Regions from separate parts of the Allorhizobium ampelinum S4 genome, predicted to be linked through region 2. Evidence: riboswitches for the same ligand, from Rfam matches in the RefSeq annotation. Region 2 holds a riboswitch; the other holds the start of a gene.

Region 1 (7,254 bases), 620 kb from region 2:
ATATTCCCTGCCAATATGCTGCTGCCATACAACACCGCTTTCGCGCAAAATGCGAAAATGATGCGTCATCGTTGATTTGCTGATTTGGGGAAGAATACCACAACACGGGTGCTCACCAACTTCAGCAATCACCTTAATCGCAGCCAGACGCACCGGGCTGCCAAGTGCTGTGAGAACGCTGTCCAGGCGAATCTCTTCTCTTTTTGGATGGTAAGTCTTCATAATCGACATAATACGAGAACAATCGTATCATGTCGAGATGTGCATATTGTAAATAGGGCATCGTAACGTTAACCGGACATCGATCAAAATGAGGAATCTGGCTGCATGACCAGATCTAGCCGTGATCCTCTTTATCGTCGCCACCGATTTCCAGCGGAAGTGATTGCCCATGCAGTTTGGCTGCATTTCCGGTTTCCGCTTAGCCTGCGGATGGTCGAGGATCTGCTGGCAGTGCGTGGCATCATCGTCTCTCATCAAACCGTGCGGCTCTGGGCTGAGAAATTCGGCAGACACTTTGCCAACGATATCCGCAAGCGATCTGCCGGCAGGCTCGGTGATAAATGGTATCTCGATGAGGTTGTCATCACCATCGGTGGAAGGAAACACTGGCTTTGGCGCGCCGTTGATCAGGATGGCTTTGTTCTCGACGTGCTGGTGCAAAACCGCCGCAATGCCAAGGCGGCAAAACGTTTGATGCGCAAGCTCCTGAAAGCCCAAGGCCGTGCGCCGTGTTTGATGATTAACGACAAACTACTATCCTATGGTGCAGCAAAGCGGGAGGTCATGCCCGGCGTTGAGCATCGTTCTCACAAGGGATTGAACAATCGGGCGGAAAACTCTCATCAGCCCGTCCGACGACGCGAGAAGATCATGAAGCGCTTCAAGTCAGCACGACATCTTCAGCGTTTCGTTTCCATCCATGACCCCATCGCCAACCTCTTTAACGTTCCCCGACACGATATCCCATCCGCCCACCATCGCGAACTGCGAACCGAAGCCATGCAAGCATGGCACCAAATCGCACGCCTTCACGCCGCATGAACTAATTCCTCACGCCAAGTTGGTGCGTTCAAGGCGATAAGTTTACAGTGCCGTCGCAAAATATCCGCTGCACGTGCTGAACAGCGCAAGTGACACACCCTGACACGAGTGACACAATTATTCTGTAAGTTATTGATTTTACTGGAGCGGGTGAAGGGAATCGAACCCTCGTATTCAGCTTGGGAAGCTGCTGCTCTACCATTGAGCTACACCCGCCTAATGCCCGAGAGTTCCTACACTTGGGCGTTGATGTCAAGCATGAAAGCGCAGATCAGGCTGCGCGAAAATGCTTGGAGAGCTTCAGTCCCTGAGCCTGGTAATTGGAGCCGAGGCCTGTGCCGTAGAGACCCTGGGGATGTTCGAGCATATGTTCATAGACCAGGCGGCCGATGATCTGGCCGTGCTCTAGAATATAGGGTACTTCGTGGCTGCGCACTTCCAGCACAGCGCGGCTGCCGGTACCGCCAGCCCCGGCATGGCCGAAGCCCGGATCGAAAAAGCCGGCGTAATGAACGCGGAACTCCCCGACCAGCGGGTCGTACGGAGTCATTTCCGCCGCATAGAGCGGCGGGACATGGACGGCCTCGCGTGAGACGAGAATGTAGAACTCGTCGGGATCGAGGATTAATTCGTCACGGCCACGGCTGTAGAGCGGTTCCCAGAAGTCCAGCACATCATGGGCAGCCTTACGATCGACGTCGATCACCGCCGTATGATGCTTGCCGCGATAACCGACCAGCCCGTCCGGTCCCGTCCCCTTCAGATCGATGGACAGCGCGATGCCGCCACCCGAGACATTGGGCGTCTCGCTGGCCACCAGCGTTTCGGCCTTGTGCAGATCCAGAAGTTCGCTGTCGCTCAGAAGCGCATGGCCGATCCGGAAGCGGATCTGCGACAGGCGAGAGCCGCGCCGCACGATGATGGGAAACGTCCGCGGACTGATTTCCAGATAAAGCTGGCCCTTGTAGCCTGCCGGAATCTTGTCGAATTCCTGCGCGTAATCGACCATCACCCGCGTAAAGATGTCGAGGCGGCCGGTCGAGCTTTTCGGATTGGTGGAGGCAGATAGATCCGCCGGCAAATCCAGGCTCTCCATCAGCGGCACGATATAGACACAGCCGGTTTCAAGGACAGCGCCATGCTCCAGATCGATCTCATGCAGGGTCAACCGTTGCAGCTTGTCCGCCACCGTGCTGTTGGGGCCCGGCATAAAGCTGGCGCGCACCCTGAGCGCTTTGGAGCCCAACCTCAGATCAAGACTCGCCGGCTGGATCTGGTCGTGATCGAGCATGGTTTCGCTCAAAAGCGAGGCCAAGCCGAACAATTCGCCTATGGCGCGATCCGCCAATATGCCCGCATTCCGTGTCATTATGTCTTCCTTGCAGCGCCGACGCCGAACAAAGCGCGCAACATGCCGCAGCCCCGTCAAACACCGGCATATAGTCTATGACAAAACCAAACTCCGGGAATTGACGCAAGCAAAAGAACGGCGTAAGCAAATCTTATCCCGTGGTGATTTGGCCGGTCGGCTTGCAGCCACGTTAAACAATTGGCTAAAAAGATCGGACACGTGCAAACTGGTCCGTATTTCGCGACCGGTTTTTTTGTGTTCGAAAGGCTTATACAGCATGGCAAACAACTGGCGCCCAGCAACCAAACTCGTTCATGGCGGCACGCTGCGTTCACCTTATGGCGAAACATCCGAAGCCATCTATCTCACCCAGGGCTTCGTCTACGACAGCTCGGAAGCGGCAGAAGCCCGTTTCAAGGGCGAGACCGAAGGCTATATTTACGCCCGCTACGGCAGCCCGACCAATGACATGTTCGAAAAGCGCATGTGCCTGCTGGAAGGTGCCGAAGAGGGCCGCGCCATGGCTTCCGGCATGGCCGCCGTCGCGGCCTCCATTCTCTGCCAGGTTCAGGCTGGCGATCATATTGTCGCTGCCCGCGCCCTGTTCGGCTCCTGCCGCTGGGTGATCGAGACCTTGGCACCCAAATATGGCGTGGATTTCACCCTGGTCGATGGCCGCGACCTGAAAAATTGGGAAGACGCCATCCGCCCGAATACCAGGGTGTTTTTCCTGGAAAGCCCCACCAATCCTACCCTGGAAGTGGTGGATATTGCCGGCGTCGCCAAGCTCGCCAACCAGGTCGGCGCGACCGTGGTGGTCGACAATGTTTTCGCCACCCCGCTCTTTCAAAATCCGCTGGAACTTGGCGCCCATGTCGTTGTCTATTCGGCAACCAAGCATATCGACGGCCAGGGCCGCTGCCTGGGCGGCATCGTGCTGTCGTCCAAGCAATGGATCGAGGAAAAGCTCCAGGATTACTTCCGCCATACCGGTCCGGCCATGTCTCCCTTCAACGCCTGGACCCTATTGAAAGGCGTGGAAACCCTGCCGCTGCGCGTCAAGCAGCAGACGGAAAATGCCGGTCGTATCGCCGATTTTCTGGCTGACAATAACAAGGTTGCCCGCGTTATCTATCCAGGCCGCGCCGACCATCCGCAGGCCGACATCGTCGCCAAGCAGATGAAGGGCGGCTCCACCCTGGTGGCTTTTGAAATGAAGGGCGGTAAGGCGGCGGCTTTTGCCCTGCAAAACGCCCTACAAGTGGTGAAGATCTCCAACAATCTCGGCGACGCCAAGAGCCTGATCACTCACCCGGCCACCACCACCCACAAGAACCTGACGGACGAGGCCCGTGCAACGCTTGGCATGTCCGGCGGCACATTGCGCCTGTCCTGCGGTATTGAAGATGCCGAAGACCTGGTGGAGGACTTCGCTCAGGCGCTGGATGCCGTTTCCGCCTGATGGCCGTACATGCCAAGGCCGGAGAGGCTTGAGGCGCTCTCAAGCCGTAAAATTTCAGGAGGCGTGACGCGCCTCCTGAACCGCATGAAGGTGCAGCATATATAAAATGCGACCGCGTCCTTTTTATATTCTATAGAACGCGCGGCGCTGTAGCCCCATCTGAAACACCCATATCCTTCATGGAGAAACCTGATATAGTGGCGCCAGTCTTTGCTGAAGTGTGCCGCCAGGGATTTCTAAAACTCTAAAAAATTTTTGAGTACCCTTATTTTTTACTGGAAATTAAGTCTATTAATGGTCTTTATTGTTGCAGGATTATTCCCTGCGACGACATTGCCGCAAACCTTAACCTTATCGGCTTTTGCTAATGTATGCTTACCAAAGCGTCAAGAAGTCTCCTTTCATGTATCGCGCGCTGACACGGGATATAGAGGTCACAGTCGAGCCATTTTACCTGGCGGAACAGTCCGACCCGGAAGACAGTCGTTATGTCTGGGGCTACAGGGTCGTCATTGTCAATCAGTCGAATGTGGCCGTGCGGCTGATCAATCGTTACTGGCATATTACGGATCAGAATGGCCAGGTGGACGAGGTTAGCGGTCCGGGCGTGATCGGCGAACAGCCACGCCTGGCTCCGGGTGAAAGTTTTGAATATTCGTCAGGCTGTCCATTGGACACGCCATCCGGTATCATGTTCGGCCGCTACGAAATGGAAACTGACGATGCCGAAACATTCGACGTCGCCATTCCCGCCTTTTCTCTGGACACCCCGGATCTTCGCCGCGTCCTGAACTGATCAACCACGCGCTCCAGTCAAAGGCATGGCTTTTACCGCATTTTTTTGATTTCCTTGAAAACCGGGATGGTTTATGGGGAGATTCATGACGACAAAGCCGATTATCATTTTGCCTGACCCGCTGCTGCGCGAGGTCTCCCAACCCATTGAGCGGATCGATGCCGACCTTGAGCGGCTGATCGATGACATGCTCGAGACCATGTATGATGCGCCCGGTATCGGCCTCGCTGCCGTTCAGATTGCCGTGCCTCGTCGCCTTCTGGTCATCGATGTCTCGAAGGAAGGTGAAGACAAGCAACCGCTGGTCTTTATCAACCCGGAAATCATTGGCAGTTCGCAGGCCCGCTCCACCTATGAGGAAGGCTGCCTTTCCATTCCCGATTACTATGCGGAGGTGGAGCGCCCGGCCGCCGTCACGGTAAAATCACTGGATCGCCACGGCAAGGAACAGGTGATCGAGGCCGATGGCCTGCTTGCCACCTGTCTGCAACATGAAATCGACCATCTAAACGGCACGCTGTTCATCGACCATATTTCGCGGCTGAAACGTGAAATGGTGATCAAGAAATTCTCCAAGGCGGCGAAGTCAAAGGTGACGGTCTAGGGTCAGCGGGGCTCATCCTGAAACTGGCAGGTTGCAGGCCTTGTTGTTCTGGCTCGTGTTTTGGGAAAAACCGGTTCCACGTCCTCCCCGATAACCTCTAGAAGATCGGTCTTGATCCATGGCTCTTCGCATGATTTTCATGGGCACTCCGGAGTTTTCGGTGCCGATCCTGAACGCGCTATTCGACGCGGGCCACCAGATCGTTGCGGTCTATAGCCAGCCGCCGCGCCCGGCTGGGCGCCGGGGGCTGGATCTGACCAAATCTCCCGTCCATCAGCAGGCCGAAAAGCTCGGACTGCCGGTTCTGACGCCGCTAAATTTCAAGGCGCAAGACGATCGCGATGCCTTCGCCGCCCATCAGGCCGATGTCGCCGTGGTCGTGGCCTATGGCCTGTTGCTGCCGGAAGCCATCCTGACCGGCACGCGGCTGGGCTGTTATAACGGCCACGCCTCGCTTCTGCCCCGCTGGCGGGGTGCAGCGCCGATCCAGCGCGCCATCATGGCCGGAGATGTGCAAACCGGCATGATGGTGATGAAGATGGACAAGGGGCTGGACACCGGCCCCGTCGCCCTGACGCGCCGCGTGACCATTACCCCCGACATGACCGCCGGTGAACTGCACGACGCCCTGAGCCAGATCGGCGCAGAGGCGATGGTTGAGGCCATGGCCAAACTGGAGGCGGGCGACCTGCCGCTGACGGCCCAGCCGGAAGATGGTGTCGTTTACGCCACCAAGATCGACAAGGCCGAAACCCGCATCAACTTTTCAAAGCCCGCCACGCAGGTTCACAACGATATTCGCGGCCTGTCGCCTTTTCCAGGCGCCTGGTTCGAGGCGGACATCAACGGCAAGCTGGAACGTATCAAGGTTCTGAGCAGCCAGATGGCAGAGGTCACAGACACCGCAAACGTGCCGGGCACCGTGCTGGACGACGCCCTGACCATCGCCTGTGGCCTGGGCGCAGTTCGCCTTGTCCGGCTGCAAAAGGCCGGTGGCAAGCCGCTGGATGCAGCGGAATTCCTGCGCGGCACGCCCATAGGTGCAGGCACGGTATTTGCCTCGGCAAAGGCCGGAACCTGATGCCACGCTACAAGCTGACCGTGGAATATGACGGCACACCCTATGTCGGCTGGCAACGGCAGGACAATGGTCCCTCCGTGCAGGGCGCGCTCGAAGCGGCAGTGCTTGGCCTGACGGGGGAAACGGTGGCGATCCGGGGTGCGGGCCGCACCGATTCCGGCGTCCATGCCAGCGGCCAGGTGGCGCATGTCGATCTTTTGCGTCAATGGATACCCTACAAGCTGCGCAATGCGCTGAACGCGCATCTGGCGCAGGCTGGGCAAGCAATTTCTATTCTGGCTGCCGAAGCTGTCCCTGATGCCTTCGATGCGCGATTTTCCGCCCTGAAGCGGCATTATCTTTATCGGATCATGTCACGCCCGTCCCGGCTGGCGCTGGAGGCCAATCGCGCCTGGTGGGTATCCAAACCGCTGGACCACGAGGCCATGCATGCCGCCGCCCAAATGCTGGTCGGCAATCACGATTTTACCACCTTCCGCTCGGTTCATTGTCAGGCCATCAGCCCGGTGCGCACGCTGGACCGGCTGGATGTCAGCCGCAACGGCGATCTCATCGAGATCCGCGCCTCCGCACAGAGTTTTCTGCACAACCAGATTAGATCTTTTGCTGGCACCTTGAAAATGGCGGGAGAAGGCAAGATGACGCCGGAGGATGTTCGCGCCGCCCTGGAGGCCCGCGACCGCAAGGCCTGCGGCCCGGTGGCACCGCCGCAGGGCCTGTATTTTTTGCAGGTCGACTACCCGACCGATGGCAATTGGCGGCCGTATTCGAAAACCTGACTTATGCTTTTGTTCGGGAAACCGATATTAATAGCTGGTTGCTCTCAGTGCCGACCACGGGCGCTCGCGCACCAATTGGACCATGACATTCACATAATCCGCCGGTTTGGCGATAATCCGGTCGGCGGGGATGCCAC
Region 2 (7,254 bases):
CTGCGAAGATCCCGGCGGCGGCAAGGCACAGAAACGCAAATTGCAACACCTGGTCTGTCAGCACTGCCGACATCACAAGACTGACGGCACCGACAAAGGCCGGTATGACGATATAGGGCGTCTTGTTCTCCGTCCGGTCAGCCGCCGATGGCACAACATAGAGCGCGATGGCAACAGCAACCCAGGGGATGATGTTGATCAGGCCATTCACCGTATTCGACACGCCAAACCCCTTGACGATGGTCGGCAGCCAATAGCTCAAGCCATAAGCGGCGAGTGGAAAGCCGACATAGCAGAGCGACATCAGCAGCACGCGCGGATTGATCAATGCCTTGAAGCCATTGTCGGCATTCGCGTCCATTCCGGTGTTTTCGGCATCCAGCCGGGCCTGAAGCCAGGCTTTTTCCGCGTCCGTCAAAAAATGCGCCTTGGCTGGCGTATCGGCGAGATAAAACCAGGTGACGATACCAGCCAGAACCGCGGGAATACCGGTCGCCAGGAACACCCACTCCCAACCCTGATAGCCCAGGAACCCATCGAGATCGAGCAACACGCCGCCCAAGGGCGCACCAATAGCATTGGCAAGGGCGCTGAAAATCATGAACAGGCCAACCATCCGGCCACGATAATCCCTTGGGAACCACAGCGTCAGCAGATAGAGCACGCCCGGAAAGAAACCTGCCTCGCAGACACCCAGCAGAAAGCGCAGGATGTAGAACATCGTCGCGTTCTGGGTATAGGCAAGCGCAATGGTCACCGCTCCCCAGGACACCAGAATGCGCGCAAACCAGCGGCTGGCGCCAAACCGCTCAAGAAACAGGTTACTCGGCACTTCAAATAGAAAATAGCCGATAAAGAACAGCGACGCCCCCAACCCATAGGCATATTCGCTGAGGCCCAGCGCATCGACCATTTGCAATTTCGCGTAACTGACATTCTGCCGATCAATATAGGCAATCAGGTAGAGAAGCCCCAGAAACGGCATCAGCCGCCAGGTGATTTTTGAAATCAGTGCTTTTTCGGAAACCAAGTCATGTCCTCCCACAACCGTCCCCTCCTGCGGCTGCTAAGGACGGGTAAAGGAAACAGGATTACACGCTGAATTGTTCCCCGCACACCCTTGGACAAAGCCGTGCAAAAAACCATCAGCTCACGGAAAACACATAGTCCGTTTCCTGGCGCAGTGTTTCACCGGGCCGAAGGACAGCACTTGAGAAACCGGCCTGGTTGATGGCATCCGGCCAGATCTGGGTTTCCAGACAGAAACCGGCATAAGCGCCGTAGCGACGGCCCTCAAGACCGGAAACCGGTATATTCAGGTAGACGCCCGCGTAGAATTGAACGCCGGGTTCGGTGGTACGCACTTCCATGGAAACGCCGGATTTCAGGCTGCGGGCCATGGCGACGCTGCGCTTGGCCACCCGTGTCTGCGACAGACAGAAATTGTTGTCGAAGGGCACCTGAACGCCGTCCTCTGTGCGACGCATGACGCCCATCTGCCGGAAATCAAACGGCGTACCGATCACCGGACGCTGCTCTCCAGTCGGAATCAGGCGGTCATCGACAGGCAGGTAGTGATCGGCAGCAATCATCAGCTCATGATCCAGCATGTCAGGCGAATCATCCAGGTTGAAATAGGAATGCTGGCAGAGATTGGCAAGGGTCGGCGCGTCCGTGGTGGTTTCATAGACCACCGACAGCACACCGTCATCCTGGAGGTGATAAGTCGCCCGGATGTAGGCATTGCCGGGATAACCGGCCCGGCCCGCCGGATCGGTGATCTCGAGCACCACCCGGTCACGATCAAGATCGGCAATCGTCCAATTGCGCCTACCAATGCCATCGCTGCCGCCATGCAGATGGGTAAGGCCGCGCTCGTTGCATTCCAGCTGATAGTCTTCACCATCAAGGGTAAAACGTCCGTTGGCGATGCGATTGGCCAAGCGCCCGGGCGTCGCCCCGAAATAGGGTGAATGGATCGCATAATCCTCGAACCGCTCGAAACCCAGCACCAGCGGTGCCACATGGCCTTCCATCCTGAGATCCTGGATCACCGCTCCCCAGGTCAGCACCTTGGCCTTCAGGCCACCGCCATGCAGCGTGACCTGCTCTACCGTTTCACCCTTGGTGGTCGTGCCAAATTCCAGACGCTGCATATGCTTCCTCACCCTTGCATCGACGGTGCCTGCCTGAGGCGGGCGCGTCATCGTTTCTGCTGTGTCACATAGGTTTATTGCATAATTCCTCAAACCGAAATCGATCAGAGATAAAATATCCAGCAACCATAAGGCGTTACAGCAAACATCAACGCACCATAGACGATGCGGGCCGGATTAACGCGACAGCTCGCGTGCCGCATCCTCCAACCCGCCAAGCGTCAGAGGATGCATGCGCCCGCCCATGAGACGCGAAATCAAACCGATCGAATGGGTATAGGCCCAATGCTCCTGCTGCATCGGGTTGAGCCACAGACATTTGCGAAAATGCGCCGTGATGCGCGAAAGCCAGAGCGCGCCAGGCTCGCCATTCCAATGCTCCACCGATCCGCCGATCATGGTGATCTCATAGGGGCTCATCGCCGCATCGCCGACGAAGATCACCCGGTAATCCGGCCCATAGGTGCGGATAATCTCTTCCGTCGGGATGACATCGGTCCGGCGGCGGCGATTGTCTTTCCATACGCGCTCATAAAGGCAATTGTGGAAGTAGAAATGCTCCATATGCCGAAATTCCGACCGGGCTGCCGAAAACAACTCTTCCACGCCTTTGACGTGATCGTCCATGGAGCCACCGATATCGAAGAACATCAGCAGCTTGACGGCATTTCGCCGTTCCGCCTGGGTCTTGATGTCAAGATAGCCATGCTCTGCCGTTGCGCGGATCGTACCGCTCAAATCAAACTCGTCCGGCGCACCTTGCCGCACGAACCGCCGCAACCGGCGCAGGGCAACTTTGATATTGCGGGTGCCAAGCGCGACGGAATCGTCGAGATTGCGAAATTCCCGCTGGTCCCACACCTTGACGGCGCGGCGATGGCGTGATCCGTCCTGGCCGATCCTCACCCCTTCCGGATTGTAGCCATAGGCCCCGAAGGGCGAGGTCCCCGCCGTGCCGATCCATTTTGAGCCGCCCTGATGGCGCTCCTTTTGCTCGGCCAGCCGCTGTTTCAGCGTTTCCATCAGCCTGTCGAAACCACCCATGGCTTCGATCAGTTTCTTGTCTTCGTCGGACAGGTGTTTTTCGGTCAGCTTGCGCAACCATTCTTCCGGCAGAGCGGTCTGGGAGACACCCGCCTCCAACCCACCAGTCGCTTCCAACCCCTTGAAACATTCAGAAAAGGCCAGATCGAAACGGTCGATATGCCGCTCATCCTTGATCAGCGTCGTGCGCGCCAAATAGTAGAAAGCCTCAATGTCGAAATCGACAAGGCCGCGCTGCACCCCTTCCAGCAAGGCCAGATATTCCCCGAGGGAGACCGGGACTTTTTCTTGTTTGAGCTTGAGGAAGAAAGGCAGGAACATCGGCGCTCAGAGCGGTTGCTGGTAGATGATAAAGGGGGTCTTGTCCGCCACCTGATCATAGAGGCGACGGGCCGTTCTGTTAAACTCCTGGGTCATCCAATAGACCTTGCCCGCGCCGATCTCCATCGCCGCCGCATTGACCGCTGCAATCAGCGCCCGGCCGATGCCAAGCCCACGCACCTCAGGATCGACATAGAGATCCTGAAGATAGCAGACATCGGCAATATACCAGCAGGACCGATGAAAGACATAATGGCGGAGGCCGACAGCCTTCCCTCCGGCCACAGCCAGAAACCCGCGAAATTCGCCAGCTCCCTGCCCCGTCAGCCGGGCAAAGGTGGTCGCATAGATCTCTTCGGGCAGTTCCGTTTCGTAAAAGGCGAGATAGGCGCGCCACAGGCGGCGCCAGTCTGCCTCGTCGTCAACAGTCAGGGGACGGACCAGAAGTTCGCTGCTCATATGCCGCGCCCCTTGCCGATATCGTTCAAATCATAGCTGGTGGTCTGATACATTTCGTTGATCCAGTTTCCAAACAGCAGATGCGCATGGCTGCGCCAGCGGTTGAGCGGCGTCAGTGTATCATCGTTGTGGGGAAAGTAATCATATGGCAGGCGGATCGGGATGCCGGCGCTGACGTCGCGGAAATATTCATCCGCCAGCGAGGTGGAATCATATTCGACGTGATTGAACATATAGAGCCGATTGCCCTTGTCCTCCTGCACCAGGCAGACACCCATCTCGTCGGATTCCATCAGGATGTTCAGGTCCGGCACTTTTTCGATATCGGCGCGGCGTACTTCGGTCCAGCGTGAGACCGGCACCTGAAAATCATCCGAGAAGCCGTTGAGATAGATGGAGGAGGGTGCCAGATTGCGGTGGCGGAACACGCCGAAAGCCTTTTCCTTCAGCCCATGTTTCGGCACCTTGTGGAAGTGATAGATCGCCGCCATCGCCCCCCAGCAGACATTCATCGTCGTGTGGACATTGGTTTGCGTCCAGTCGAAAATCTGCTGCATCTCGCTCCAATAGGTGACGTCTTCAAAGGGCAGCGTTTCCACCGGCGCACCGGTAATGATCAGTCCATCGAACTTGCGGTGCTTCACCTCTTCCCAGGTCTGGTAGAAGGACAGGAGATGCTCTTCGGGCGTGTTCTTGGCCTTATGCCCGCCGATCCGCACCAGGGTCAGTTCCACCTGCAATGGCGATGCACCGATCAGCCGGGCAAATTGCACCTCGGTCTTGATCTTGTTGGGCATGAGATTGAGCAGGGCGATCTGCAACGGGCGAATATCCTGACGGATCGCTGCGGTTTCCGTCATCACCCGCACACCCTCATGAACGAGAGCGTCGAAGGCGGGGAGCGTATCGGGAATCTTGATCGGCATCAGCTTTAAACTTTCCTGTCACGGCACGGTGCGGCAGCTTTGCTATCGCCATCGGCCTCGGAAAGTCTTGAATAACTTGCCTCGGCCCTTTAGCAATTTATTTTACGTGGCTGCAAGCCGGCCGGCCAAATCACCACGAGACAGGCGCTTATTTACGCCTTCACCCGTTACGAATCAATGAAAACATAAGCTGCACCGCAGCACGGATCAGCGCCCGTCCCGCGCTCCATCCCGCCGGGCCATGAAGGCCAGCCGCTCGAACAGATGCACGTCCTGCTCATTCTTCAAAAGCGCGCCGTGCAGTTTCGGCAGGGCATTGGCTGCATCGATGCGCAGATCGGCGGGATCGACCTCATCGGCCACCAGCAGGCGTATCCAGTCCAGGGCTTCCGAGGTCGATGGACGTTTTTTCACGCCCGGCGTTTCGCGGATCTCGTAAAACCGGGTCAAGGCCGCCTGGAGCAGCTGCTGCTTGATGCCGGGATAGTGAACCTCAACGATCCGCGCCAGCGTTTCGGCATCCGGAAAGCGGATATAGTGGAAGAAACAGCGGCGCAGGAAGGCGTCGGGCAGTTCCTTCTCATTATTGGAGGTGATGATGACGATCGGGCGCACCTGCGCCTTCACCCGCTCACCGGTCTCATAAACGTGAAACTCCATCCGATCCAGTTCCTGCAACAGATCGTTGGGAAACTCGATATCGGCCTTGTCGATCTCATCAATCAGCAGCACGGTTTTCCGGCCTGCGGCAAAGGCTTCCCAGAGCTTGCCGCGCCTTATATAATTGCCGATATCGCTGACGCGTGGATCGCCCAGCTGGCTATCGCGCAGGCGCGACACGGCATCATATTCGTAAAGCCCCTGCTGCGCCTTGGTGGTGGATTTGATCGTCCATTCAATCATATCGAGACCAAGGGCTGCCGCAACCTGACGGGCCAGTTCGGTCTTGCCGGTGCCTGGCTCCCCCTTGACCAGCAGCGGCCGTTCCAGCGCAATAGCCGCATTGACGGCCACCGTCAGGTCCTTGTCGGCGATATAATCGGCGCTTCCGGTGAATTGCCCGGCAAATGGCATGATCTCTCCAATTCATCGTGAATTTCGCTGAAAGTAATCAGCGGCACAGCCAGCGACAAGCCGGTGCAGGCCAATCTCTTCACAAATAAAGCTTGTATTTTGTTTGAAATCTGCCAGTTTGGCCCCCACATCCTGCTCAACCATTCAGGATGGGGTCACCTTTTCCGGCAGGAAAGCGCTTTGGCCCCGAATGGGCATGAGTTAAACTTTCCTCTGCCTGACTGAACTGCAAGGCCGGACGTTCCGGTTTTTTGTCTGTGCCGCTGAACCGGGTGCGGTTCGATGGCAGGATTGGGCAGGGACTATCCGTTTTTGCAGCGACACGTGAGCGCCGGTATCGGCGCACAGCGCTACAAAAATCCGCACCGCGCCGTTCGCACTGTTGTCCGCATCTTTTCGCCCTGGCGAAACCAAAGCGGTTTCCCGGCGCATTTTCGTTTCGGCATTTGATCCGCGAGCAGTAATCCTGCAAGGAGACCGGCATGACGGCGCATTTATACAAGACAGGCGACATGGTCGTCCTGAAAGACGGTCCCGTCAGGCTCTCCCGGTCGGTCGGCGTCTGCAAGGTGCTTGCCACCCTGCCGGAATCCCAGGGCGCACGCCGGTATCGGGTTCGCTTCGAGAGCGAAACGTTCGACCGGTCGATTGCCGAGGACGAGATCGATGTCAGCCGTTCGCCACGGTCCGGCACCGCCTCAAAAACACAAAAGGCCGGCGGGGCCTGGGCAACGCCAGTCAATTCGAAATAACCAGATTATCATCCTCAACCATCAAAGGAGAGACAGTGCAGGTACTCGTCAGGGATAACAATGTTGAGCAGGCATTGCGCGTGCTGAAGAAGAAAATGCAGCGCGAAGGCCTGTTTCGTGAAATGAAGGCCCGTTCGGCCTATGAAAAGCCGTCGGAAAAGAAGACCCGCGAAAAGGCCGAGGCCGTGCGCCGCACCCGCAAGCTGGCCCGCAAGAAGCTTCAGCGCGAGGGCCTTCTGCCTGCGCCGAAGAAAAAAGTTTTTGCACCACGCGCCCAAGGGTAAGGGCAGAAGGGCAAGGGACACATCGCCCTTGGCCATAAAATCGAGACCAGGCAAATCCGTGCAGGTCTCGAATCCCTTGTTCCATGCAATTATGCCTCGGGCAATCGGACTGGAAAATGCCGCAGGCGTTCCGTTGATCACGGAACGCCTTTTGCATTTGGCCTCAGATGCGTTATGGCATGGCCATGACGGAAAGCACCTTCACCATTCTGCTCGGCGGTCCCCTCGCCATTACGCC

What was found. Region 2 has a riboswitch for S-adenosylmethionine ahead of metA (homoserine O-acetyltransferase MetA). Riboswitches for the same ligand answer to the same signal wherever they lie in the genome.
Region 1: linked by a shared signal. The riboswitch ahead of AVI_RS02210 (O-succinylhomoserine sulfhydrylase) and the one ahead of metA (homoserine O-acetyltransferase MetA) in region 2 are both predicted to bind S-adenosylmethionine.

The regions. Positions count from the first base shown of each region.
Region 1 covers NC_011989.1:459,338-466,591, reverse strand. The annotation lists gene AVI_RS02230 (ArsR/SmtB family transcription factor) at 1-231, opposite strand, end outside; gene AVI_RS02225 (IS6 family transposase) at 328-1,044, shown strand; tRNA gene AVI_RS02220 (tRNA-Gly) at 1,187-1,260, opposite strand; gene AVI_RS02215 (2'-deoxycytidine 5'-triphosphate deaminase) at 1,316-2,413, opposite strand; SAM riboswitch at 2,544-2,622, shown strand; gene AVI_RS02210 (O-succinylhomoserine sulfhydrylase) at 2,673-3,857, shown strand; gene apaG (Co2+/Mg2+ efflux protein ApaG) at 4,261-4,653, shown strand; gene def (peptide deformylase) at 4,739-5,257, shown strand; gene fmt (methionyl-tRNA formyltransferase) at 5,376-6,338, shown strand; gene truA (tRNA pseudouridine(38-40) synthase TruA) at 6,338-7,117, shown strand; gene AVI_RS28930 (response regulator) at 7,145-7,254, opposite strand, start outside.
Region 2 covers NC_011989.1:3,570,588-3,577,841, forward strand. The annotation lists gene AVI_RS16790 (MFS transporter) at 1-1,030, opposite strand, end outside; gene AVI_RS16795 (aldose epimerase family protein) at 1,146-2,156, opposite strand; gene AVI_RS16800 (vWA domain-containing protein) at 2,334-3,521, opposite strand; gene AVI_RS16805 (GNAT family N-acetyltransferase) at 3,528-3,980, opposite strand; gene metA (homoserine O-acetyltransferase MetA) at 3,977-4,906, opposite strand; SAM riboswitch at 4,976-5,053, opposite strand; gene AVI_RS16815 (AAA family ATPase) at 5,114-5,980, opposite strand; gene AVI_RS16820 (hypothetical protein) at 6,463-6,732, shown strand; gene rpsU (30S ribosomal protein S21) at 6,768-7,016, shown strand; gene AVI_RS16830 (thiamine diphosphokinase) at 7,196-7,254, shown strand, end outside.